3 regions of the Pseudomonas sp. PVC-3-1 genome follow, and region 3 is predicted to be linked to each of the others. Evidence: riboswitches for the same ligand, from Rfam matches in the RefSeq annotation. Region 3 holds a riboswitch; each other region holds the start of a gene.
What was found. Region 3 has a riboswitch for cobalamin ahead of cobG (precorrin-3B synthase). Riboswitches for the same ligand answer to the same signal wherever they lie in the genome.

Region 1: it holds a riboswitch for cobalamin, as region 3 does, so the genes downstream of both, AC2T4A_RS26415 (TonB-dependent receptor plug domain-containing protein) here and cobG (precorrin-3B synthase) in region 3, are expected to answer to the same signal.
Region 2: it holds a riboswitch for cobalamin, as region 3 does, so the genes downstream of both, AC2T4A_RS08590 (TonB-dependent receptor domain-containing protein) here and cobG (precorrin-3B synthase) in region 3, are expected to answer to the same signal.

Annotation. Positions count from the first base shown of each region.
Region 1 covers NZ_CM172023.1:5,740,754-5,748,189, reverse strand. Annotated here, with positions in the region: gene AC2T4A_RS26445 (cysteine hydrolase family protein) at 1-103, opposite strand, end outside; gene AC2T4A_RS26440 (GlxA family transcriptional regulator) at 206-1,204, shown strand; gene AC2T4A_RS26435 (DUF3303 domain-containing protein) at 1,194-1,499, opposite strand; gene AC2T4A_RS26430 (cupin domain-containing protein) at 1,691-2,059, opposite strand; gene AC2T4A_RS26425 (class I SAM-dependent methyltransferase) at 2,225-2,953, shown strand; gene AC2T4A_RS26420 (VOC family protein) at 3,014-3,442, shown strand; cobalamin riboswitch at 3,504-3,710, shown strand; gene AC2T4A_RS26415 (TonB-dependent receptor plug domain-containing protein) at 3,805-5,760, shown strand; gene AC2T4A_RS26410 ((2Fe-2S) ferredoxin domain-containing protein) at 5,760-6,464, shown strand; gene AC2T4A_RS26405 (ABC transporter substrate-binding protein) at 6,587-7,436, shown strand, end outside.
Region 2 covers NZ_CM172023.1:1,857,260-1,864,695, reverse strand. Annotated here, with positions in the region: gene AC2T4A_RS08605 (aldehyde dehydrogenase (NADP(+))) at 1-695, shown strand, start outside; gene AC2T4A_RS08600 (Ldh family oxidoreductase) at 872-1,876, opposite strand; gene dxs (1-deoxy-D-xylulose-5-phosphate synthase) at 2,123-4,033, shown strand; cobalamin riboswitch at 4,071-4,389, shown strand; gene AC2T4A_RS08590 (TonB-dependent receptor domain-containing protein) at 4,480-6,336, shown strand; gene AC2T4A_RS08585 (HAD family hydrolase) at 6,619-7,230, opposite strand; gene tesB (acyl-CoA thioesterase II) at 7,227-7,436, opposite strand, start outside.
Region 3 covers NZ_CM172023.1:268,021-275,456, forward strand. Annotated here, with positions in the region: gene AC2T4A_RS01300 (cobalt-precorrin-6A reductase) at 1-261, opposite strand, end outside; gene AC2T4A_RS01305 (cobalt-precorrin-5B (C(1))-methyltransferase) at 258-1,355, opposite strand; gene cbiE (precorrin-6y C5,15-methyltransferase (decarboxylating) subunit CbiE) at 1,358-2,569, opposite strand; cobalamin riboswitch at 2,637-2,877, shown strand; gene cobG (precorrin-3B synthase) at 2,956-4,311, shown strand; gene AC2T4A_RS01320 (precorrin-8X methylmutase) at 4,304-4,930, shown strand; gene AC2T4A_RS01325 (precorrin-2 C(20)-methyltransferase) at 4,930-5,670, shown strand; gene cobJ (precorrin-3B C(17)-methyltransferase) at 5,670-7,319, shown strand.

The DNA.
Region 1 (7,436 bases), 1.1 Mb from region 3:
TGGCGGCCTGGTCGGCGGCGGCTTCGATGCCGACCAGCGGCCACTTGCCGGAAGGGAAGTAGTCGTTCTGGATATCCACTAGGATGAGCGCTTGCTTTGCCATGTCCAAATTCCTTTGCGAGTGGTGAGGAAGTGGAGCCAGTATGGTTCGCCGCGCGTCCGGCGGGGATCAGGCGGAACGACAACAACCGGGGGAAAACTGACAATGGGTGTGCAACGAAGCGTCGTCGAGATCGGGTTGCTGCTCTATCCCGGTGTGCAGACGGCGGCGCTGCATGGGTTGACCGACCTGTTCGCGGTGGCTGAGCGCATCGCTGGCGAAGAGGCCGCGCAGCAGTTGCCGGCACTGCGCGTCAGCCATTGGTCCGGTGAGGACGGCGGCGAACCCCGGCGTGTGTTCGACACACATCCAGGCGCCCTGAGCCGCCTGGTCGCCGTGCTTGTACCGCCCTCACTGTTCGGCCTGCCCGACGCCACGCCGCTGCGCAACCTCACCGACTGGCTCGCTGCGCGCCACGGCGAGGGCGCCATCGTGGGCTCGGTGTGTATCGGCGGGCTGCTGGTGGCCGAGGCCGGGCTGCTCGACGGGCGCAGCGCCACCGCCCACTGGAGCGGAGCGGAGGCCTTCGCCCAACGCTTCCCGCTTGTGCGCCTGGAACCGCACAAGCCGATGGTGGATGACGGCGACCTGATCACCTCGGCCGGGCTGATGGCCTGGTCCGACCTTGGCCTGCGCATCGTCGACCGCCTGCTCGGCCCGAGCATCGCCAACCGCACCGCGCGCTTCCTGGTGGTCGAGCACAGCGACAGCGCGCAGCAATGCGGCAGCAACTTCGCGCCACTGCTGGGCCACGGCGACGCTGCCATCCTCAGGGTGCAGCATTGGCTGCAGGGCAACGGCGCGGTGGACGTCAGCCTCGCCGCCATGGCCGCCCAGGCCGGGCTGGAGGAGCGCACCTTCCTGCGCCGTTTCCGTGCCGCCACCGGACTCAAGCCGACCGAGTACTGCCAGCACCTGCGAGTGGGCAAGGCGCGAGAGCTGCTGGAGTTCACCAACGGCACGGTCGACCACATCGCCTACACGGTTGGCTACCTTGATCCGGGTTCGTTCCGCAGCACCTTCCGCAAGATCACCGGGATGGCGCCGAGCGATTACCGCAAGCGCTTCGGCGCCAAGCCAGCCGAGGTCGCGCTCAGGGACTGACCGATGGCGTGTCCGCCGCCTGCTGCAGCATCTGCGCGAGCAGCGGTGCATATTCGGCGTCGGTCATCGCCGGGTGCACCTGCAGGTGCATCAGGTCGGTCCACTGCAACATCCAGCGCTGTACATCGAGCGGGTTCTCGGCCTCCGCCAGGCCGAAGCCGAGCATGTGGCCCATGGCGTGCCAGCGGCCGACCAGCTTCACCCCGGACGGTGGCTGGCCGCCGGTCTTGAGGAAGCGCTGGATGATCCTGTCGCGGTTTTCGATGGGGATGGTCCAGTTCACCAGATAAAGCATGTCGCACCTCCGGCCCGACTCCGGGCTTCGATGGACGCGGACCCGAACCGGCGACGCCGCCAGAGCCGCGCCTGTGTATCCCAGGCGTGACAGTCTCCGGCTGGGAGCGGCGTTCTTCCGACAGGCATAGCAGCACCCAGCGAAGCGGGCGCGGCCACTGATCGGCGGCCGCCAAGGCAGGTGATCGACGGTCACACCCAGCGATCATTCTCCGCCGTGCGCTCACCGCCCGCATCGCCGGTGTTCGGCACGCCGCGCGGTTCGATCAGCATCACCTGTACTTCGTGCTCGGCGTAGGGCTTGTGCTCGACACCGCGCGGTACGACGTACAGCTCCCCGGCTCGCAGAGTCAGCGGCCCGTCGCGGAAGTCGATGCGCAGTTCGCCGTCGAGCACGATGAAGGTCTCGTCGGTGTCGGCGTGGCTGTGCCAGACGAAATCGCCGTGCAGCTTCACCACCTTGAACTGGTAGTCGTTCATCTCGGCAATCACTCGCGGCTGCCAGGTTTCGTGGATAAGCGCGAGCTTGTTCTGCAGGTTGATCGGTTGGCGTTGGGTCACGGTTGATTCTCCTTTTTTGATTGGGCTGACACTAAGGCCGCCCCGGCAAGCGGTCTTGCAGGAACTTGCGCTTCGATCGCCCAGGCATTGACTTCATCGGGTTGCCACCCCCGTCCTTGGTGCAGACAATCGGACCTTGGTCCGTCAGAAAGGAGGTGCCATCCCATGGCGCAGAACATCTACGACAACCCCGAATTCTTCGCCGGCTACGCCCAGCTGCCGCGCTCGCAGCACGGCCTGGACGGCGCGCCGGAGTGGGCCTCGCTGCGCGCGTTGCTGCCGCCGCTGGAGGGGCTCGATGTGGTCGACCTTGGCTGCGGCTACGGCTGGTTCTGCCGATATGCGGCGGAGCAGGGCGCGCGCACGGTGAGCGGGCTGGACGTGTCACAGAAGATGCTCGACCGCGCACGGGAGACGACCGAGGCGGCGCAAGTGAGCTACTTCCGCGCCGACCTCGAGCAGCTTGAGCTGCCCACCGCGGCCTTCGATCTGGCCTACAGCTCGCTGACCCTGCATTACCTCGAGGATCTGCCGCATTTCTTCCGCAACGTGCACGACGCGTTGCGCCCTGGCGGCAGCCTGGTGTTCTCCATCGAGCACCCGATCTACATGGCGTCGCGCAATCCCGGCTGGATCGTCGAAAAAGACGGCCGCCGCTGCTGGCCGGTGGACCATTACCAGGACGAAGGCGAGCGCCGCACCGACTGGCTGGCCAAGAGTGTGCTCAAGCATCACCGCACCCTTGGCAGCATCCTCAATGCCATGATCGGCGCGGGGCTGACGCTGCGCCACGTCGAGGACTGGGGGCCGAGTGCAGAACAGGTGCTGGCCAACCCGGCATTGGCGCAAGAGCGTGAGCGGCCGATGTTGCTGCTGGTCGCCGCGCAGCGCTGAGGAGCGAAAAACCGGCGACTATGCTCAGAACATTGCACCCGTTTCTTGCCGGAGATTGCCATGTCGCAGCCCTTGCCCGCCGTTCGCCCCAGCGTGATTCCCTGCCTGCGCTACCGCGATGCGCCGCAGGCCATCGACTGGCTGTGCGCCACCTTCGGTTTCCAGCGCCAACTGGTGGTCGCCGATGACCATGGCGGCATCGCCCATGCGCAGCTGGCGCTGGCCGACGGCAGTGGGCTGGTGATGCTCGGCTCGCTGCACGACAACGAGTACGGCCGGCTGATGCGCCAGCCCGACGAGATCGGCGGTTGCACCCAGAGCATCTACGTGGTGGTCAGGGACGCCGAGGTGCTGTATCGCGCGGCGGTGAACGGCGGCGCGCAGATCGTCATCGACATCAAGGACGAGGACTACGGCGGCCAGGGCTTCACCTGCCGTGATCCGGAAGGGCATATCTGGAGCTTCGGCACCTACGATCCGTGGCACTGACGGCGACGTTCGCAACATCCTGCCCAACCCCCGTGCTTGACGCTTTCCCACCCGCAATGTTGATATGCGCCCCGTTTCAGGTGCCCCCCGCCGCCGTGCGTGGGGTGAAACGGGAAGCCGGTGCGTCGCCTTCGTGCGATCAGTCCGGCGCTGCCCCCGCAACGGTAAGCGAGCGGAGCATCCACTAGGCCACTGTGCGCAAGCATGGGAAGGCGGATGCCCCACGACCCTCGCAAGCCCGGAGACCGGCCTGGAACCTGTTTGGCAAACCCGCGGTGGGCGGGCGTGAGCCGGTTCCCGGGGCGCGCTCGTTCCGGGTGTCGCTGCGCCGCCTGCGAAATTTCTATTTCGAGGCGATCACCTTGCAACATTCTTCGTTCCTGAACCGGCGCGCCCCGCGCTGGACTCCCGTTCTCTCCCTCTGTGCCCTCAGCTCGCAGCTCGTTGCGGCGCCACTCGACCTGGCCGACGAGATCGTCAGCGCGCCTTCGGTGGAGTCCACCACCGTGGCCGACATGGCGCGCTACGGCAGCAAGCTGGAGGTCATCGACCGCCAGCAGATCGAGCGTGCCGGCCCCAGCGCCGACATCACCCGCGTGCTGCAGATGTACGTACCCGGCCTGTTCGTTGCGCCGAAGAACGGCCCGTTCGACTACGGGACCTACTCGCTGCTGGGCGGGCGCAACGACGACACGCTGATCCTGCTGGACGGCGTGCGCCTGAACAACCGCCTCTACGGCGGCATCTACATCGACACCCTGCCGACCACCGCCGTGGAGCGCATCGAAGTGCTCAAGGGCGGCCAGGGCCTGTTGTTCGGCACCCAGGCGGTGAGCGGGGTGATCAACATCGTCACCCGCAGTGCGCGTTCGCGCGAGGCGGCCGGTGAGGTGAACCTCGGCCTGGATACGTTCAAGGGTCGCAGCGGTGATGCCCGCGCGGAGCGAATCGTGCAGAACGGCCTGGGCGATCTCGGCCTGATGGCCTACGTCAGCCACAACCGCTCCGACGGCTACCAGCCTTACCGCGACCAGGACATGACCAGCACGGTCAGCGACAAGCGCCGCTCCTATGACGTCAACGTGTTCGGCGCCAAGGCCATCCAGGCCATCGGCGAGGCCTCGCGGTTGGAGCTGTTCTACCAGTACGCCGACGCCGAACTGGACTTCGCCCGCCCGACATCCAACCACCACACCAGCAACAACCGTATCCAGCAGATCGCCACGGCGACCTTCCAGCAGAGCGTCAGCGACGACTTCAGCTGGTTCGCCAAGACCCATATCAATGACTGGGACACCCGCTACGACCGCGTCTACAACCTGCAGGGCGGCGGCACCCAGGTGCTCAATCACAACGACTACTGGGGCTTTACCGACTGGGGCGCGCAGCTTGAGGGCAAGGCCAGGTTGGCCGGCGGCCACGAGCTGGTCTTCGGCAGCGACAACCAGTGGTACAAGGGCCAGGACGACGTGCTGATCATCGACAACGACAAGGCCGAGTCCCACGCGCTGTATGCCCAGCTGCGGCCGAACATCGAGGCGCTGCCCGACTGGCACCCGAGCCTGGGCGTGCGCCGCGAGGAAATCTCCGGCGGCGAGGGCGCCACGGTATGGATGCTCACCTCGCTCTACGACCTGACCCAGCAGCTCAAGCTGCGCGGCCAGTTCGGCACCGCCTTCAAGCTGCCCACCGCCGAGCAGTTGTTCGTCAACGAACCGGGCGATGAAGTCGGTAACCGTGACCTCAAGCCCGAGCGCAGCCGCAACGCCGAGTTGGGCCTGGATTACACCGGCGAGCTGTTCGACCAGCCGTGGAGCGGCAGCGTCACCCTGTTCCGCCGCGAGATCACCGACCTCATCACTCTCGCCGGCGACCAGTGGGTGAACGGCAACGGTGAGATCGAGGTACGCGGCGTGGAAGCCAACGGCCAGTGGCAGTTTGGCCGGCACTGGCAGGTCTCGGCCGACGCCACGCGCAACCTGGTGGACAGCCGTGACGGCGTGACGGTCAACAACATCCCGCACTTCTTCGCCCGCGTGCGTGCCGGCTACGACGACAACTTCTGGGGCGCCGGCCTCGCCACGCGCTACGTAGGCTCAATCGTCAGCGCCCAGGACGACGACTACGGCCATTACAGCGTGCTCGACGGCGACGCTTACCGCTACCTCGATGTGGCCCGCGCACACCGCCTGAGCCTGCTGCTGGAGAACCTGCTGGACCGCGACTACGCCACCGGCCGCACCAGTAACGGCATGCGTCAGGTGGACAACCTCGGCCGCCCACGCACCGCCGAACTTCGTTACACCTTCAGCTTCTGATGAAGGCCATCCTGCTGGTCGGCCCATTGGCCGGCGTCCAGGGCGAGCACCTGCAGCGCGCGGTATCGGCGCGTCTTGCCGGTGTCGAGATCATCGACACCGGCGAGGGTTTCGATTCGCTCTGGAGGCGGATGCGCGAGCTGTTCGCCGAGAATCGTCAGCTGTTGCTGGTGGACCTGGAGCCGAGCGCTGACGGTGCCTACCTGGACTGGTTGCGTGCCGAGCTGGCCGTGCTGTCGGCAGGCTATCCCCAGGCGCCGCCGCCCAGGATCACCGCATCGGCGCTTGGCCGGCGCGGGCTGGATGCGACGGCGGTACTGGCGGCGATTGACGATCCAGCGCAGCAGTTGGATTGCCAGGGCATCGGCGAGGTGCCGTCACAGCCGGACTGGTCCGCGCCGCCGCCGCACCGGCATCACCTGTTCCTCTGTACCGGGCCGCGCTGCGTGCGGCGCGGTGCGCTGCCGCTGTGGAAGACCTTGCGCCGCGAGCTGATCCGTCTCGATCTCTACGAGAACGGCGAGGGTGCCTTGCTGACCCGTACCGGTTGCCAATTTCCCTGCAATCGCGGGCCGGTGCTGACGGTCTATCCCGAGCGCGTCTGGTATGGCCTGCACAGTGACGAGCAGGTGTGTCGGGTGGTGCAGGAACACCTGCTTGATGGCGCGCCGGTGGCGGATTTGCGCGTGGATGACGAAGCATGAGGCCGGCATGGCTCTTTGTAGGAGCGAGCTTGCTCGCGAAGCGCTTGATGCCATCGGTGCCCGGTTTGGCTCGCGAGCAAGCTCGCTCCTACACATTGGCATTGGTGCTCGGGCTGGCGGCGATGCTGGGCATGTCGACGGCCACTGCCCAGGACTACCGCAACTGCGCGCAGGACTGGCACATCGATCACCCACCGCAGCGTATCCTCGCCCTCAACCAGCATGCCGCTGACCTGCTGCTGGCGCTCGGCGCGGGGACGCGGCTGATTGGCGTGGCCTACATCGATGACGATCTCGACCTGACGAAGGAAAGTTATCGCGGCGTGCCGCTTCTATCCCGCCAGTATCCATCGGCGGAAGCGGTCTACGCGCAGCGTCCGGACCTGGTAGTGGCCGGCTTTGCCTCGGCCTTCCGGCTGGGCAACCTGTCCCGCGAGGAACTGGCCGGTCATGGCGTCGCCAGCTACCTGCTGGATGCCGGTTGCGCTGCGCGGCAGGACGATCTGTTCGCGGGTATCGAACTGGATCTGAAAACGCTGGGCAATCTGATGGATGAGCAGGAGCGAGCGCAGGAACTGATTCGCCAGCAACGCGCCGAGCTGGCCAACGCGCGCCGCCACTTCGTCGGGAGCGCGCCGCTGGAAGTCTTCTACCTCGACAGTGCCAGCAATGGCCTGGAGAGCCAGGGCCGGCGCGGCGTGGTCACCCAGTTGCTGCACGCTGCCGGCGCGCACAACCTGTTCGAGGATGTCGATCTGGGCGGCTTTACCGCCAACACAGAACAACTGCTGGCGCGCGACCCGGATGTGATCCTGCTGGCTGACGCGCTGTGGTCCACGGCCGAGCAGAAGAGGCGAGCGTTGCGCGCCGACCCGGTCCTCTCACGCCTGCGTGCCGTGCGCGAAGGGCGCTTCGTGGCGCTGCCTTTTACCCACCTGTTCCCCGGCGTGCACAGTGGCCAGGCCGCTCGAG
Region 2 (7,436 bases), 1.6 Mb from region 3:
GCCAGTTCTGCACCAACCCCGGCCTTGTAATCGGTATCGCTTCGCCGGCCTTCAGCCTGTTCACCGCCAACCTGATCGCCGAGATCGGCCAGCGCCCGGCGCAGACCATGCTCAACGCCGGCACCCTGAAAAGCTACGAGAAGGGCATCGCCAGGCTGCTCACCCACCCCGGCCTGCGTCATCTCGCCGGGCAGCCGCAGGAAGGCGCGCAGGCGTTCCCGCAACTGTTGCAGGCCAACGCCAGCCTGCTGCTGGAAGGCGAGGAACTGCTGCAGGAAGAAGTCTTCGGTCCGACCACCATCGTCGTCGAAGTGGCCGATGAAGCCGAACTGCGCCGCGCGCTGGACGGCCTGCACGGCCAGCTCACCGCCACACTGATCGCCGAACCGGACGACCTCGCACGCTTCGCCGCCCTGGTGCCGGTGCTGGAGCGCAAGGCCGGTCGCCTGCTGATCAACGGCTATCCGACCGGCGTGGAAGTCTGCGACGCCATGGTTCACGGCGGCCCCTATCCGGCGACCTCCGACGCGCGTGGCACGTCCGTCGGTAGCCTGGCCATCGACCGCTTCCTGCGCCCGGTGTGCTACCAGAACTACCCGGATGCGCTACTGCCCGAAGCGCTGAAGGACGCCAACCCGCTGGGTATCGCGCGGCTGGTGGATGGCGAGACGACGCGCAACGCGGTGACTCGCTGAAGGGTTCGTCGGCGCGGGAGTGAACTGTCGGCCAGTCCCGCGCCGATGCTCAGCCCCGGCCTTGCGCCGGGGCTTTTTTATGCGGTGCTTTTCGTAGGAGCGAGCTTGCTCGCGAACCGCCCCAGCAGCGGAGCCAAGCTGTTCGCGAGCAAGCTCGCTCCTACATGGGCGGCTCGCTATGCGAGCAGCCTGCGCAAATCGGCATACAGCGAATCGCTGATCTCCACGCCCTCGCTCACACTGCGTTCGCGCGCCGCGAAACGCCGCTGCGATGGCAAACGCGCGCCCATGTCGACGATGGACTCGAACAAGGTCTCGGCCCGCGCCAGATGCTGCGCAGCCTCCGCACCGAGGAAGCGCGCCGGGTCGATGGCGATCAGCAACTCGCCGTGATGGGGCGAGGATTTCGTGCCCTCATCGAACACCGTGGATTCGGCACTGGTCAGGTCGCCGATCAACGGCCCGGCGATCAGCTCGACCATGGTCGCCAGCGCCGAGCCCTTGTGCCCGCCGAAGGTCAGCATGGCGCCGTCGAGCACGGCGCTCGCATCCGTACTGGGATTGCCCTGCGCATCGATGCCCCAGCCCAGCGGGATCGCCTTGCCCTCGCGCTCGTGCAACTGGATTTCCCCGCGCGCCACCACCGTGGTGGCAAAGTCGAAGACGTAGGGGTTCTGGCCCACACGCGGCCAGCCGAAAGCGATGGGGTTGGTGCCGAACAATGGCCGCGTCCCGCCGGCCGGCGCCACATAGGCCTGGGCCGGCGTAACGGCCAGGGCTACCAGGCCATGGGCGACGATCCGCTCGATCTCCACCCACAGCGCGGAAAAGTGTACGCAATGGTTGACCGCCATCGCGGCGATGCCCTGGCTGCGAGCCTTCTCCACCAGTTTCGGCAGCCCGAGATCGAACGCGCACTGCGAGAAACCGCCCTTGGCGTCCACCCGCACCAGCGCCGGGGCCGGTTCCGACAGCTCCGGCACGGCATCGAGCGAAACCTTGCCGGCGCGCGCCGTGTGGATGCAGCCAAGCAACCGCCACACCCCGTGGGAGGTACAGCCATCACGCTCGCCGGCCAGCACCGTCTCGGTCACGCCCTGCACGTGGGGCTCGCTGAAACCGTGGCGACGCAGGATCGCTTCGGACAGTTCGCGCAGTTCTTCCAGGCTCAGTCGGGTCACGCCATCCTCCTCGGTTGCTACAAAAGACTGCGGCAATCCGCCGCCGGTCGGTGATCGTGTCTACAGTGGATGCTCGCGCCAAGGCCCGCTTGCGTGCAATCGTCGGCAGCGACGACGATTTCGGCACAGCCTGCCGCACCATTTCCGACTATCCGGTCGTCCGAAGGATTGGCCCCACGTTGCTTGGGCCAATCCTGAGCTTCGGGTAAACTTCCGCATCTTTGCCTTCTCATAACGATCAGCCTGATGCCCACGACGTTTCACGAGATTCCCCGCGCGCGCCCTGCCACGCCCCTGCTCGACCGCGCCAGCACGCCGGTCGAGCTGCGTCGGCTGGGCGAGACGGAGCTGCTGACCCTCGCTGACGAACTGCGCCAGTACCTGCTGTACAGCGTCGGCCAGACCGGCGGCCACTTCGGCGCAGGCCTGGGCGTCATCGAACTGACGGTGGCCCTGCACTACGTCTTCGACACCCCGGACGACCGTCTGGTGTGGGACGTCGGCCACCAGGCCTACCCGCACAAGATCCTCACCGGCCGCCGCGAACGCATGGGCAGCCTGCGCCAGAAGGACGGCCTGGCCGCCTTCCCGCGCCGCTCGGAGAGCGAGTACGACACCTTCGGCGTCGGCCACTCCAGCACCTCCATCAGCGCGGCCCTCGGCATGGCCATCGCCGCGCGCATGCAGGGCTCCAGTCGCAAGTCGGTGGCAGTGATCGGAGACGGCGCGCTGACCGCCGGCATGGCCTTCGAGGCGCTCAACCACGCGTCGGAAGTAAAGGCCGACATGCTGGTGATCCTCAACGACAACGACATGTCGATCTCCAACAACGTCGGCGGCCTGTCCAACTACCTGGCCAAGATCCTCTCCAGCCGCACCTACAGCAGCATGCGCGAAGGCAGCAAGAAGGTGCTCTCGCGCCTGCCCGGCGCCTGGGAGATCGCCCGCCGCACCGAGGAATACGCCAAGGGCATGCTGGTCCCCGGCACCCTGTTCGAGGAGCTGGGCTGGAACTACATCGGCCCCATCGACGGCCACGACCTGCCCACCCTGATCGCCACCCTGCGCAACATGCGTGACCTCAAGGGCCCGCAGTTCCTCCACGTGGTGACCAAGAAGGGCAAGGGCTTCGGCCCGGCCGAGATCGACCCGATCGGCTACCACGCCATCACCAAGCTCGAACCCGAAGGCGCCCCCGCCCACGCCGTGCCGAAGAAGACCGGCGGGCCGAAGTACTCCAGCGTATTTGGCCAGTGGCTATGCGACATGGCCGCGCAAGACCCGCGCCTGGTCGGCATCACCCCGGCAATGAAGGAAGGCTCCGACCTGGTCGCCTTCGCCGACAGGTTCCCGGACCGCTACTTCGACGTCGCCATCGCCGAGCAGCACGCCGTGACCCTGGCGGCCGGCATGGCCTGCGATGGCGCCAAACCGGTGGTGGCGATCTACTCCACCTTCCTGCAGCGCGGCTACGACCAACTGATCCACGACGTCGCGGTGCAGAACCTCGATGTGCTGTTCGCCATCGACCGCGCCGGTCTGGTCGGCGAAGACGGCCCGACCCACGCCGGCAGCTTCGACCTCTCCTACCTGCGCTGCATCCCCGGCATGCTGGTGATGACCCCCAGCGACGAGAACGAATTGCGCAAGCTGCTCACCACCGGCCATCACTTCGAAGGCCCGGCGGCGGTGCGCTACCCGCGCGGTACCGGCCCGAACGCCAGCATCGAAGCCGAACTGGCCCCGGTGGAAATCGGCAAGGGCGTGGTGCGCCGTGAAGGCAAGGCTGGCAAGGTCGCCTTCCTGGTGTTCGGCGTGCAACTGGCCGAAGCGCTGAAAGTGGCCGAGCAGTTCGACGCAACCGTCGCCGACATGCGCTTCGTCAAGCCGCTGGACGAAGAGCTGGTACGCCAGCTGGCCGCCAGCCACGAGCTGCTGGTGACCGTCGAGGAAAACTCGGTGATGGGTGGCGCCGGCGCCGCCGTCAGCGAATTCCTCGCCCGCGAGAACCTCCAGCAGCCAATCCTGCACCTGGGCCTGCCGGACTACTATGTCGAGCACGCCAAACCGGCACAGATGCTCGCGGAGTGCGGGCTGGACGCCGCCGGCATCGAAGCCTCGGTGAAGGCACGGCTGGAAGCGCTCGGCAACCGCTGAGCGCATCCCTCGCACTGAGTATTGCCAGTCACCGGCGCACCCTCTAAGGTGCGCCGGTTTTCGTTCGAGGTAACGGGAAGCAGGTGAAAGACCTGCGCTGCCCCCGCAACGGTAACCGACACGTTCCCGAACCGGATCCTGATCTCGCGAGCTAGAGCAGAACAAGGCGAAAGCAGAAGTGGAAGCGGAGTTTGCTACAGCAAATGAGCCTTCCGCTTCTGCTTTCAACGCAGTTATGCCGACGCGCAGCAGATCAGGGCCGGTTCGACTCGCAGCATCGCCATGGCCACTGCTCTTGTGGGAAGGCGGCGATGTGACGTCGGCAGCCCGGAGACCGCCCTCGACACGCCCCGACAGGTGTTGCGGAGGGCCGCACCGTCAAGTGCGGCCTGCCGCCCTTGCCACGCCCTCCTCGAAAGTCATCCGACCGCTTTTGAGGACGTTCCATGAAACTGACCCGACTCGCCCTGGCCACCAGCCTGCTGCCCGGCATGGCCTTCGCCGCTGGCGACATCTACACGCTCTCCGACCAGGTGATCACCTCCGCCCGCCAGGCCCAGCCGCGCGCCGAAGCCACCTCGGCCAACAGCGTGTTCACCCGCGCCGACATCGAACGCCTGCAGGTGCGCAGCGTGCCCGCCCTGCTCGCCCGCGTGCCTGGCGTACAGATGGGCAGCTCCGGCGGCGTGGTGTCCTACTCCGTGCGCGGTACCAGCACCGCGCAGACCCTGGTGCTGGTGGACGGCCAGCGCGTCGCCTCGGCCAGCAGCGGCATCGCCCGCCTGGACTACCTGAGCATCGACAGCATCGAGCGCGTCGAAGTGACCCGCGGCCCGCGCTCGGCGCTGTATGGCGCCGACGCCATCGGCGGGGTCATCCAGATCTTCACCCGCCGCGGCGAAGCCGGCCTGCACCCGGAAGTGCGCCTGGCCGCCGGCAGCCACGGCACCTTCGAGCGCAGCCTGAGCCTCTCCGGCGGCAACGAGCAGACCCGCTACAACCTCGGTGGCAGCCTCGACGAGAGCCAGGGCTGGGACCGCACCAGCGACAACGTCGGCGCCGACAACGACCACGACGCCCAGCGCAACAAGGCCGTGCACCTGAACCTGGACCATCGCTTCAGCGATGACTGGAAGGCCGGGCTGAACCTCAACGACCAGCGCGGCAAGAACGAATACGACGACGCCTACAACTTCGAGCCCGGTACGCCGCAGGACGAATTCCGCGTCAGCAGCTACAGCGCCTACCTCGACGGCCAGATCACCAAGATGTGGAACAGCCGCCTGGAGCTGGGCCGCAGCTACGACCGCAACAAGGCTGTGGGCGCCGCCGACAGCTGGAACAACGGCACGCTGGAAACCACCCGCCACTCGGCGAGCTGGATCAACCGCCTGCAACTGGACGAAGCCAACCAGTTGGCCCTGGGCGCCGACTGGTACGAAGACAAGGTCGATGGCACCACCGCCTTTGCAGAGGACCAGCGCAGCAACCGCGCCTTCTTTGCCCAGCACAGCTTCAAGGGCGACAGCTTCGGCACCGAACTGGGCATCCGCCACGACAACAACCAGGCCTACGGCAGCCAGAACAGCTGGAACGCCGCCTTCAGCCTGCCGGTGGGCGAAAGCCAGACCTGGATTGCCAGCTACGGCGAAGGCTTCCGCGCGCCGACCTTCAGCGACCTCTACTACCCCGGCGCGAGCAACCCGGACCTGAAGGCCGAGACCTCGAAAACCTACGAACTGCAATGGCGCGGGGACATCGAAGGCACGCACCTGGAAGCCTCGCTGTACCGCACCGAGATCGACGACCTGATCGCCTGGGACAGCACCAGCAACCAGCCGGAGAACATCAACAAGGCGCGCATCGATGGCTTCGAAGCCAGCGTCGCCCGCGAGGTGCTGGGCTGGCAGGCCGCGCTCGGCCTGAGTCTGATCGACCCGCGCGACCGCGACAGCGGCCACACTCTGCCTTACCGCGCGCGCCGCACCCTGAGCCTGGACCTGGACCGGCAGTTCGGCGCCTTCGGCGTCGGCGGCACCTGGCGCGCCGTCAGCCAGCGTTATGACGACGCGGCCAATACCCGCGAACTGTCCGGCTACGGCGTGCTCGACCTGCGCACCAGTTGGCTGGCCAGCGATGAAATCCGCTTCGACCTGAAACTGGATAACGCCCTGGACCGCGACTACACCCTGGGTGACTACCTGCGCCCGACCAGCCCGACGGACTTCATGGGCGAAGCCCGTCCCTACCGCGAACCGGGCCGTACCGCGCTGCTGGCGGTGACCTGGACGCCGGAGCTGTAGGGAACTTTGGAGAAACACGCCGGGGCCTGGCTCGCGCGTAGGAGCGGATTCATCCGCGATGTTCTGGCGTGTTCGAATGCCGATCGCGGACGGAGTCCGCTCCTACGCGAAACCCGACCTATAGGCGCGGGCGCTGAGCCTGCAAGGAGGCCGGGAACCGGGAGCGGAAGGCAGATCGCGAGCAAGCTCGCTCCTACAGGGTTGGCGTGCAGGGATATCCCTGAGCTTCCCGATTTGCTCTTCGTAGGAGCGAGCTTGCTCGCGAACCCGCAGGGCAGCGGACTAAACCAGAACCCCCGCCATCCGCCCCAGCTCCGCGCAGTCCTGCGCATGCCAGTCCGTCAGCTCCGGCCAGGGATTCTCTGCAAGGTTGACCAAAGCACTGTGCGCCCCGGCGGCACGGGCACAGTCGAGGTCGAAGCGGTAATCGCCAACCATCAGCATCTTCTGCGGCGCCACGTCCCAGCGCGCGGCGAAGCGCAGCAGGCCATCCGGGCTGGGCTTGGGATCGGCCTCGCCGCGGCCGAGAACATCCTCGGTCAGGAAGCAATCACCAATGCCAATCGCAGCCAGCGTGATCAGCGCCAGCTCATGGGCATTGCGCGTCAGAATGCCCAGTCGGTATCCCGCGCCATGCAGCGCACGCACCAGTTCCACCGCGCCCGGCGCGGCAGTCGAAGCCACCGCCAGCTCACGCTCGTGCTCCAGCAGCCAGACATGCTTGGCCGCCGCCTCGTCCTCCGGCAGCGCGGCCAGGTGGGTGAGGATATCGTGCTCCTGGGGAATCCCCAGCGCGCGCTTGATTGCCGGGAAGTCGTGCACCGCCAGGGTCAGGGTGCCGTCCATGTCGAACACCCAGTGGCGAATCTCGCCCAGGCTAGTGGCTGGGTTCATGCCCAGTCCTCGCGGCGGCGGATCAGGCCTTCCTGGGTGGAGGAAGCAACCAGCTGGCCGTCACGGTTGAAGATGCTGCCGCGCACAAAGCCACGACCGTTGCCGGCCCAGGGGCTGTCGATGGCGTAGAGCAGCCATTCGTCCGCGCGCAGGTCGCGGTGGAACCACACGGAATGGTCGATGGTGGCGACCTGCATGTCCTTCTG
Region 3 (7,436 bases):
GGCCAGTTGCGCAGCGCGGGCGGCGTTGGCGCTGATCTGCGCGGCGTAGGGATGGGTCGCGTCGAGCAACAGGTCGAAACCGCGTTCGCGGATGTAGTCCGCAAGGCCTTCGGCGCCGCCGTAACCACCGACGCGCACCTCGCAGGCCAGATCGTCCGGCACCTTGCCCAGGCCGGCGAGGCTGTAGAGATGCTGCGGCCCCAGGCGCCGCGCGATAGCCAGCGCTTCGCCGATACCGCCCAGTAGCAGGACTCGCTTCATCGAACCTCCAGCGCTTCGCCCACCAGGTTGCCCTGGCGGTCGATGGCGAAGACTTCCAGTTGTACTTCGGCGGGCACGATGCGCCGGGCGAAGGCCAGTGCGCGGGCGCAGACGGCGTCACCCAGAGCGATGCCCTCGGCGCGACAGAGCGCCAGCGCCTGCTGGCTGGTGTTGGCGTCGCGCATGCGTTGCTGCAGGTCCGCCGAGGCGCCGATGTCCGCCGCCCACTCGGCGAGCTGCGGCAGGTCGATGCTGGAGTGACGACTGTGCAAATCCATGTGGCCGGCGGCGAGCTTGCTGATCTTGCCGAAGCCGCCGCAGACGCTGAAACGCTCCACCGGCACCTTGCGCAGGTGCTTGAGCGCTGCACCGGCGAAGTCACCCATCTCGATCAGCGCGGTGTCGTCGAAACCGTAGCGACGGCGCATGGCGTCCTCGCTGGCGTTGCCGGTGCAGGCGGCGAGATGGCGGAAACCGTTGGCGCGGGCGACGTCGATGCCCTGCTGGATCGACGCGATATAGGCCGAGCAGGAGAACGGCCGGACGATGCCGGTAGTGCCGAGGATCGACAGGCCGCCGAGAATGCCCAGGCGCGGGTTCATGGTCTTGAGCGCCAGCTCGGCGCCGCCCTCGATATGGATGGTGACGTCGAAGCCACCGGCATAGCCGCACTCGGCCGCCAGCGCAGCGAGGTTACCCTGCATCATCTGCCGTGGAACGGGATTGATTGCCGGCTCGCCCACCGCGAGCACCAGCCCCGGCTTGGTGACGGTGCCGACGCCTTCTCCAGCGTAAAAACGCACGCCCGGCTCATTGCTCAAGGCGACGCGCGCAAAGACCAGCGCACCGTGGGTCACGTCCGGGTCGTCGCCGGCATCCTTCAGCGTACCGGCTTCGGCGCCGCCAACCGTGAGGCGGCAGAACTCCAGGCGCAGGGTCGCGCTGCGCTCTTTGGGCAGGCTGATCTGTGCGGCGTCCAGCGCTTCACCGGTCAGTAGCAGGCGCGCCGCCGCCAGGCTGGTGGCGGTGGCGCAACTGCCCGTGGTGTAGCCGCTGCGCAGCGGGCGAGGTTCTTCGGGCGTCTCGTCACGCATGGTCATTCAGCCTGGGGCTTGTGCACTTCCAGCAAGGTGATCGGCAACGCCGCGCGCCAGGTATCGAAACCGCCGAGCGGCTGGGCCTGGGACACCGACAGGCGAGTCAGCTCGCCGCCAAGGCGGGCGCGCCAGCTCAGCAGCATGGACTCGCTCTGCAGGGTGACGGCGTTGGCCACTAGTCGGCCGCCAGGCTTGAGTTGCTCCCAGCACTGCTCGAAGACACCGGGCAGGGTTACACCACCGCCGATGAAGATCGCATCCGGGCGCTCCAGTCCCTGCAATGCCTCCGGCGCAGCGCCGCAGACCAGTTGCAGCGCCGGCACACCGAGGGCGTCGCGGTTGAAACGGATATGTTCCTGGCGCCCGTCGTTGGCTTCGATGGCCAGCGTGCGACAGCTCGGATGTGCGCGCATCCACTCGATGCCAATGGAGCCGCAGCCGGCGCCGACATCCCAGAGGAGCTCGCCGGGCTTCGGTGCCAACCGTGCCAGGGTCACGGCGCGGACGTCGCGCTTGGTCAGTTGGCCGTCATGGCGGTAGGCGTCGTCCGGCAGGCCGATGGTCAGGGGCAGACGAACCGCGTCGACGCCGGCTACGCACTGCACAGCCACCAGGTTCAGTGCAGCCATCTCGCTCTGCGACCAGTCGCTGGCAAGCCCGTCGATACGCCGCTCCGCCTCACCGCCCAGGTGTTCCAGCACGCTGAGGCGACTCGCGCCGAATCCTCGTTCGCGCAGCAATGCGGCGATCGCCGCCGGGCTGCTGCCGTCGTTACTGAGGATCAGCAGCCTGGCGCCGTCGTGGATCTGCGCGTTGAGTGCGGCCAATGGGCGTGCCACCAGCGACAGCAGCGCGCAATCCTGCAACGCCCAGCCCAGGCGCGCCGCTGCGAGGGAGGCAGAGGACGGCGCGGAAAGCACGAGCATTTCCTCGGACGGAATCTGACGGGCCAGGCTAGCGCCGACGCCGAACCACATCGGGTCACCGCTGGCCAGCACGCAGGTCGGCTCACCGCGCCGGCGCATCACCGGTTCCAGGCTGAACGGGCTCGGCCAGGCCTGGCGATGAGCGCGCAGACAATGCGGCAGCAGCTCCAGCTGGCGTGGCGCGCCGATCACTTCGCTGGCGGCGAGCAGGGCGCGGCGCGCGGCCTTGCCGAGGCCGGCATAACCGTCCTCGCCGATGCCAACGATGGTCAGCCAGGGCGTCATGAAATTTCCTCGAAGGTGCGACGATCGATCCGACGGGCAGGCTTTTCCTGCCTTCGGGCAAAGCAGGCATAATACCCGCTTCGTCGGTGCTCGTAGGACGCTTCGCAATTGAACAGCGAAGCATCCGAGAGCCGAAGAGGGAACACGGTTGAACCGTGGCTGCCCCCGCAACTGTAAGCAGCGAGTCCGCGCAATCCGACAGCATGAAGCGCATTTTCATGCGGTCGATCAGGCCACTGGGCAACCGGGAAGGCCGCGCTGGATGAGGACCTGCCAGCCAGGAGACCTGCCGACGAAACCAGTCGCGCGTGCAGACATCGAGCGGGGTGTATCGGTGTCGTGAAGTCCCCTATGGGGGATTCGCAGGTCACCGCGACCCAGCCCTGGTGACCTCAGTGCCCGAATTCTCAGCTCCGCCCGTCCGTCCGCATGCCTGCCCCGGCCTGCTGCGCATCGTGGCCTCCCGCGATGGCGGCATCTGCCGCATCAAGCTGCCCTGTGGGCAACTCGACGCCAGCGCCGCGCGAGCCATCGCCCTGGCCGCCGAGCGCCATGCCGATGGCGTGCTGGAAGCGACCAATCGCGCCAACCTGCAGATTCGCGGCATACGCACCGGCACCGAACAGGCGCTGAGCAGGGAACTGCTCGCCGCCGGTCTCGGCCCGCGCGAACTGGCGGCGGACGATGTGCGCAACCTGCTGGTCAGCCCGGCGCTGGGCCTCGACGCCGCCACGACTTTCGATGCAGCTCCCCTGGCCGGCCAACTGCTCGATCTGCTGGAGCGCACACCGCGCTTCCACGGCCTGTCGCCCAAGTTCGGCATCCAGCTGGACGGCGGCGAAGCGCTGGCGATGCTGGAGCATCCCAACGATCTCTGGCTGTCGGCCATGTCCGGCGACGCGACGCCGCTGTTCGCCTTCGGCCTGGCCGGTTGTCCGCCGCAGCACGAAACGGTTGCCCCAGCCCTCGCCGCCGTGACAGCCGAGCAGGTACCGCTGCTGGTGGAAAGCCTGCTGCACCTGTTCCTCGATCTTGCCGGCGACGGCCAGACGCGCATGCGCCACCTGCGCGAGATGCTCCGCGATGAAGTGCTGCTGGAGCGCCTGCAGCAACGCCTGCCCTTCCAGTTGCACCTCGGGCCGGCTGTGGATAACTGGCGACGTCCTGCACCGCGGGCTTTCGGCCATCTCGGGATTCAGCCGCAGCGCCAGCCGGACCGCGCCATGGTCGGTGCGGGATTCATCCTCGGACGCCTCGACAGCACCCTACTGTTCGGCCTTGCCGATCTCGCCGAGCGATTCAGCGCCGGACAACTGCGTCTGACGCCGTGGCAAAGCCTGATCCTCCCCGATGTATCCCTGACCGACGCTCCCGTCGTACTCGCCGCGCTGGCCAACCTCGGCCTGGTGATCGATGCCGGTCAACCGCTCTCGCGCCTCGTCGCGTGCAGCGGCTCCAGCGGTTGCGCGCGCGGGCTGGCCGACACCAAGGCCGACGCCCTGCGCCTGGCCGAGCGCCTGCGTCACGCACCGCCGGCCGGCGTGCACCTGTGCGGCTGCCCGCGCTCCTGCGCCGCCGCCCACGTCGCCCCCTACACCCTGCTGGCCGTCGCCGACGGCCGCTATGACCTGTTCCGTCGCGCCGACGGCGTGGCCGGCTTTGGCCAGCCGCTGGCGCGCAACCTTCCCCTCGATGCCGCGGGCGACCTGCTCGCCGCACCCGGAGTTTCCACCGATGCTTGATTACATCCGCGACGGCCAGGCGATCTACCGCCAATCCTTCGCCACCATTCGCGCCGAGGCCGATCTCACCGGCATCCCCGCCGACCTGGAAAAGCTCGCCGTGCGGGTGATCCACGCCTGCGGCATGGTCGACGTCGTGCAGGACCTGCGTTTCTCCGCCGGCGCCGGGGCCATCGGCCGTGCGGCCCTGGCCGCTGGCGCGCCGATTCTCTGCGATGCGCGGATGGTCGCCGAGGGCATCACCCGCGCACGCCTGCCGGCACACAACGAGGTGATCTGCACCCTCAATGATCCGGACGTCCCGGAGCTCGCCCGCGAGCTGGGCAACACCCGCTCGGCGGTGGCGCTGGAGCACTGGCGCGAACACCTGGAAGGCAGCGTGGTGGTGATCGGCAATGCGCCGACTGCCCTCTTCTACCTGCTGGAAATGCTCGATGCCGGCGCACCGAAACCGGCGCTGATCCTTGGCTTCCCGGTGGGCTTCGTCGGCGCCATGGAATCCAAGGACGCCCTCGCCGCCGACAGCCGTGGCGTGCCCTACGTAATCGTGCGCGGACGCCGTGGCGGCAGCGCGATGGCCGCTGCGGCGGTGAACGCCCTGGCCACGGAGGTGGAGTGATGACCGGCCGCCTCATCGGCCTGGGCGTCGGCCCGGGCGACCCGGAACTGCTGACCCTCAAGGCCCTGCGCCTGCTGCGCGCCTCCCCGGTGATCGGCTACTTCGTGGCCAAGGCCAAGCACCACGCAGGCCAGGGCGGCAATGCCTTCGCCATCATCGAGCAGCACCTGCTCGATGAGCAGCAACGCCTGCCGCTGGTCTACCCGGTGACCACCGAGAAACTGGAGCCGCCGCTGACCTACGAAGGCGTGATCAGCGACTTCTATGACACCGCTGCCGAGCAGGTGGCGATGCACCTGGACGCCGGTCGCGACGTGGCAGTGATCTGCGAGGGCGACCCGTTCTTCTACGGCTCCTACATGTACCTGCACGACCGTCTTTCGCAGCGGTATGACACCGAAGTCGTACCCGGCGTCTGCTCAATGCTCGGCAGCGCAGCGGTGCTCGGCGTGCCGCTGGTGTATCGCAACCAGAGCCTGTCGGTACTCTCCGGCGTGCTGCCGGAAGACGAACTCAAGCGCCGCCTGGCCGACGCCGATGCGGCAGTGGTGATGAAGCTCGGCCGCAACTTCGACAAGGTCCGCCGCGTGCTCCGCGAGCTGGGCCGTGACGGCAGCGCCCACTACGTCGAACGCGCCACCATGCGCGAGCAGCGCATCGTGGCGTTGGACGACGTCGACCCGATGGCTTCGCCGTACTTCTCGATGATCGTCATTCCCGGCCAGCGGTGGAACGGCTGATGCGCCCTGCCATTGTCATCCTCGGCCAGGGCGCGCTGGCCACCGCGCGACGCCTGCAGGACGTTTATCCACAGGCACGCGTATTGGGTCTGAAAGACCGCGTCGAAGGCGCCGATGAGTCCTACGCTAATTTCGGCGATACCCTGCGCCAGCTCTACCGCGACGACACCTCGATTATCGCCCTGTGCGCCGCCGGCATCGTCATCCGCACCCTCGCACCCCTGCTCAGCGAGAAGGGCGCGGAGCCGCCGGTGCTGGCCGTGGCCGAAGACGGCAGCGCCGTGGTGCCGCTACTCGGCGGACTCGGCGGGGTGAACCGCATGGCCCGCGAGATGGGCGCCGCGCTGGATGTGGCGCCCGCCATCACCACCAGCGGCGAGTTGCGTTTCGGCGCCTGCCTGCTCGACCCGCCGCCGGGCTATGCGCTGGCGGACATCGAACAGGGCAAGCGCTTCGTCTCCGACCTGCTGGGCGGCGATACTCTGCGCATCGAGGGCGATGCGCCCTGGCTGGACGAGCTGGACCTGCCGCTGGCTGACGACGCCGCGCATACCCTGCGTATCGATGCCCGCGCCGAGGGCATCGCGCAGAACGAGCTGCGCATCCATCCGCGCATCGTCCTCGCCCACGTCACGCTGGTGGACTCGCAACTGCCCGAGCGCATCCGCCAGGGCCTGGCACAGGCCGGCCTGGCCGAAGCGTCGCTGGCCGCCGTGGTCGCGCCACGCTGCCGCATGGCCGATCCGGCGCTGGCCATTGCTGCCGCAGAGCTGAATGTTCCGCTGCGCTTCGTCGAGCAGGACGCGACGCTGCCGCCGGAAGTGCTGCACGGCGACTCCTTCCATCTGCACCGCGCCGCCACCCCGCTAGAAGCCCAGCGCATCGGCCAGCCGCGTGGGCGGCTCAGCGTCATCGGCCTGGGCCCCGGCGCCAGCGACTTCATGATCCCGGCAGTGCGCCGCGCGCTGGACGAAGCCCAGGACCTGCTCGGCTACGAAACCTACGTGAAGATGGCCGAGCCGCTGCGCGACGACCAGGTGCGCTACTGCACCGACAATCGCGAGGAAATGCAGCGCGCCCGCCACGCCCTCGAACTGGCTGCCAGTGGTCGGCGGGTGGTGGTGATTTCCTCCGGCGATCCCGGCGTGTTCGCCATGGCCGCTGCGGTGATGGAGGCCCTGCACGAAAGCAGCGATCCGCACTGGCATGGCGTGGAGCTCGAGGTACTACCGGGGGTGTCCGCTGCGCTGGCCGCTGCGGCCAAGGCCGGGGCACCGCTGGGACATGACTTCTGTCTGATTTCCCTGTCGGACAACCTCAAGCCCTGGGAAACCATCGAGACGCGCCTCGACCATGCTGGCGCCGCCGACCTGGCCATGGCCTTCTACAACCCGATCTCCATGGCGCGGCCATGGCAACTGGGCCGGGCACTGGAAATCGTCCGTCGCCACCGCACACCGGAAACCCTGGTGGTGCTCGGCCGCGACATCGGTCGCCCGGCGGAAGCACTGCGCGTCGTCACCCTGGGCGAACTGGTACCGGAGATGGTCGACATGCGCACCCTGGTGATCATCGGCTCGTCCCTGACCCGGCGCTTCCCCCGTGCCGGTGGTGGCGACTGGGTCTACACGCCGCGCTGGTACCGCTGAGGAAAGGCACGAGGCCTATTTGTAGGAGCGAGCTTGCTCGCGAACAGATTTCCCGGCAGCTCCGGTGCCGAGCAGTTCGCGAGCAAGCTCGCTCCTACAGGAAACACCGGAGCCTCA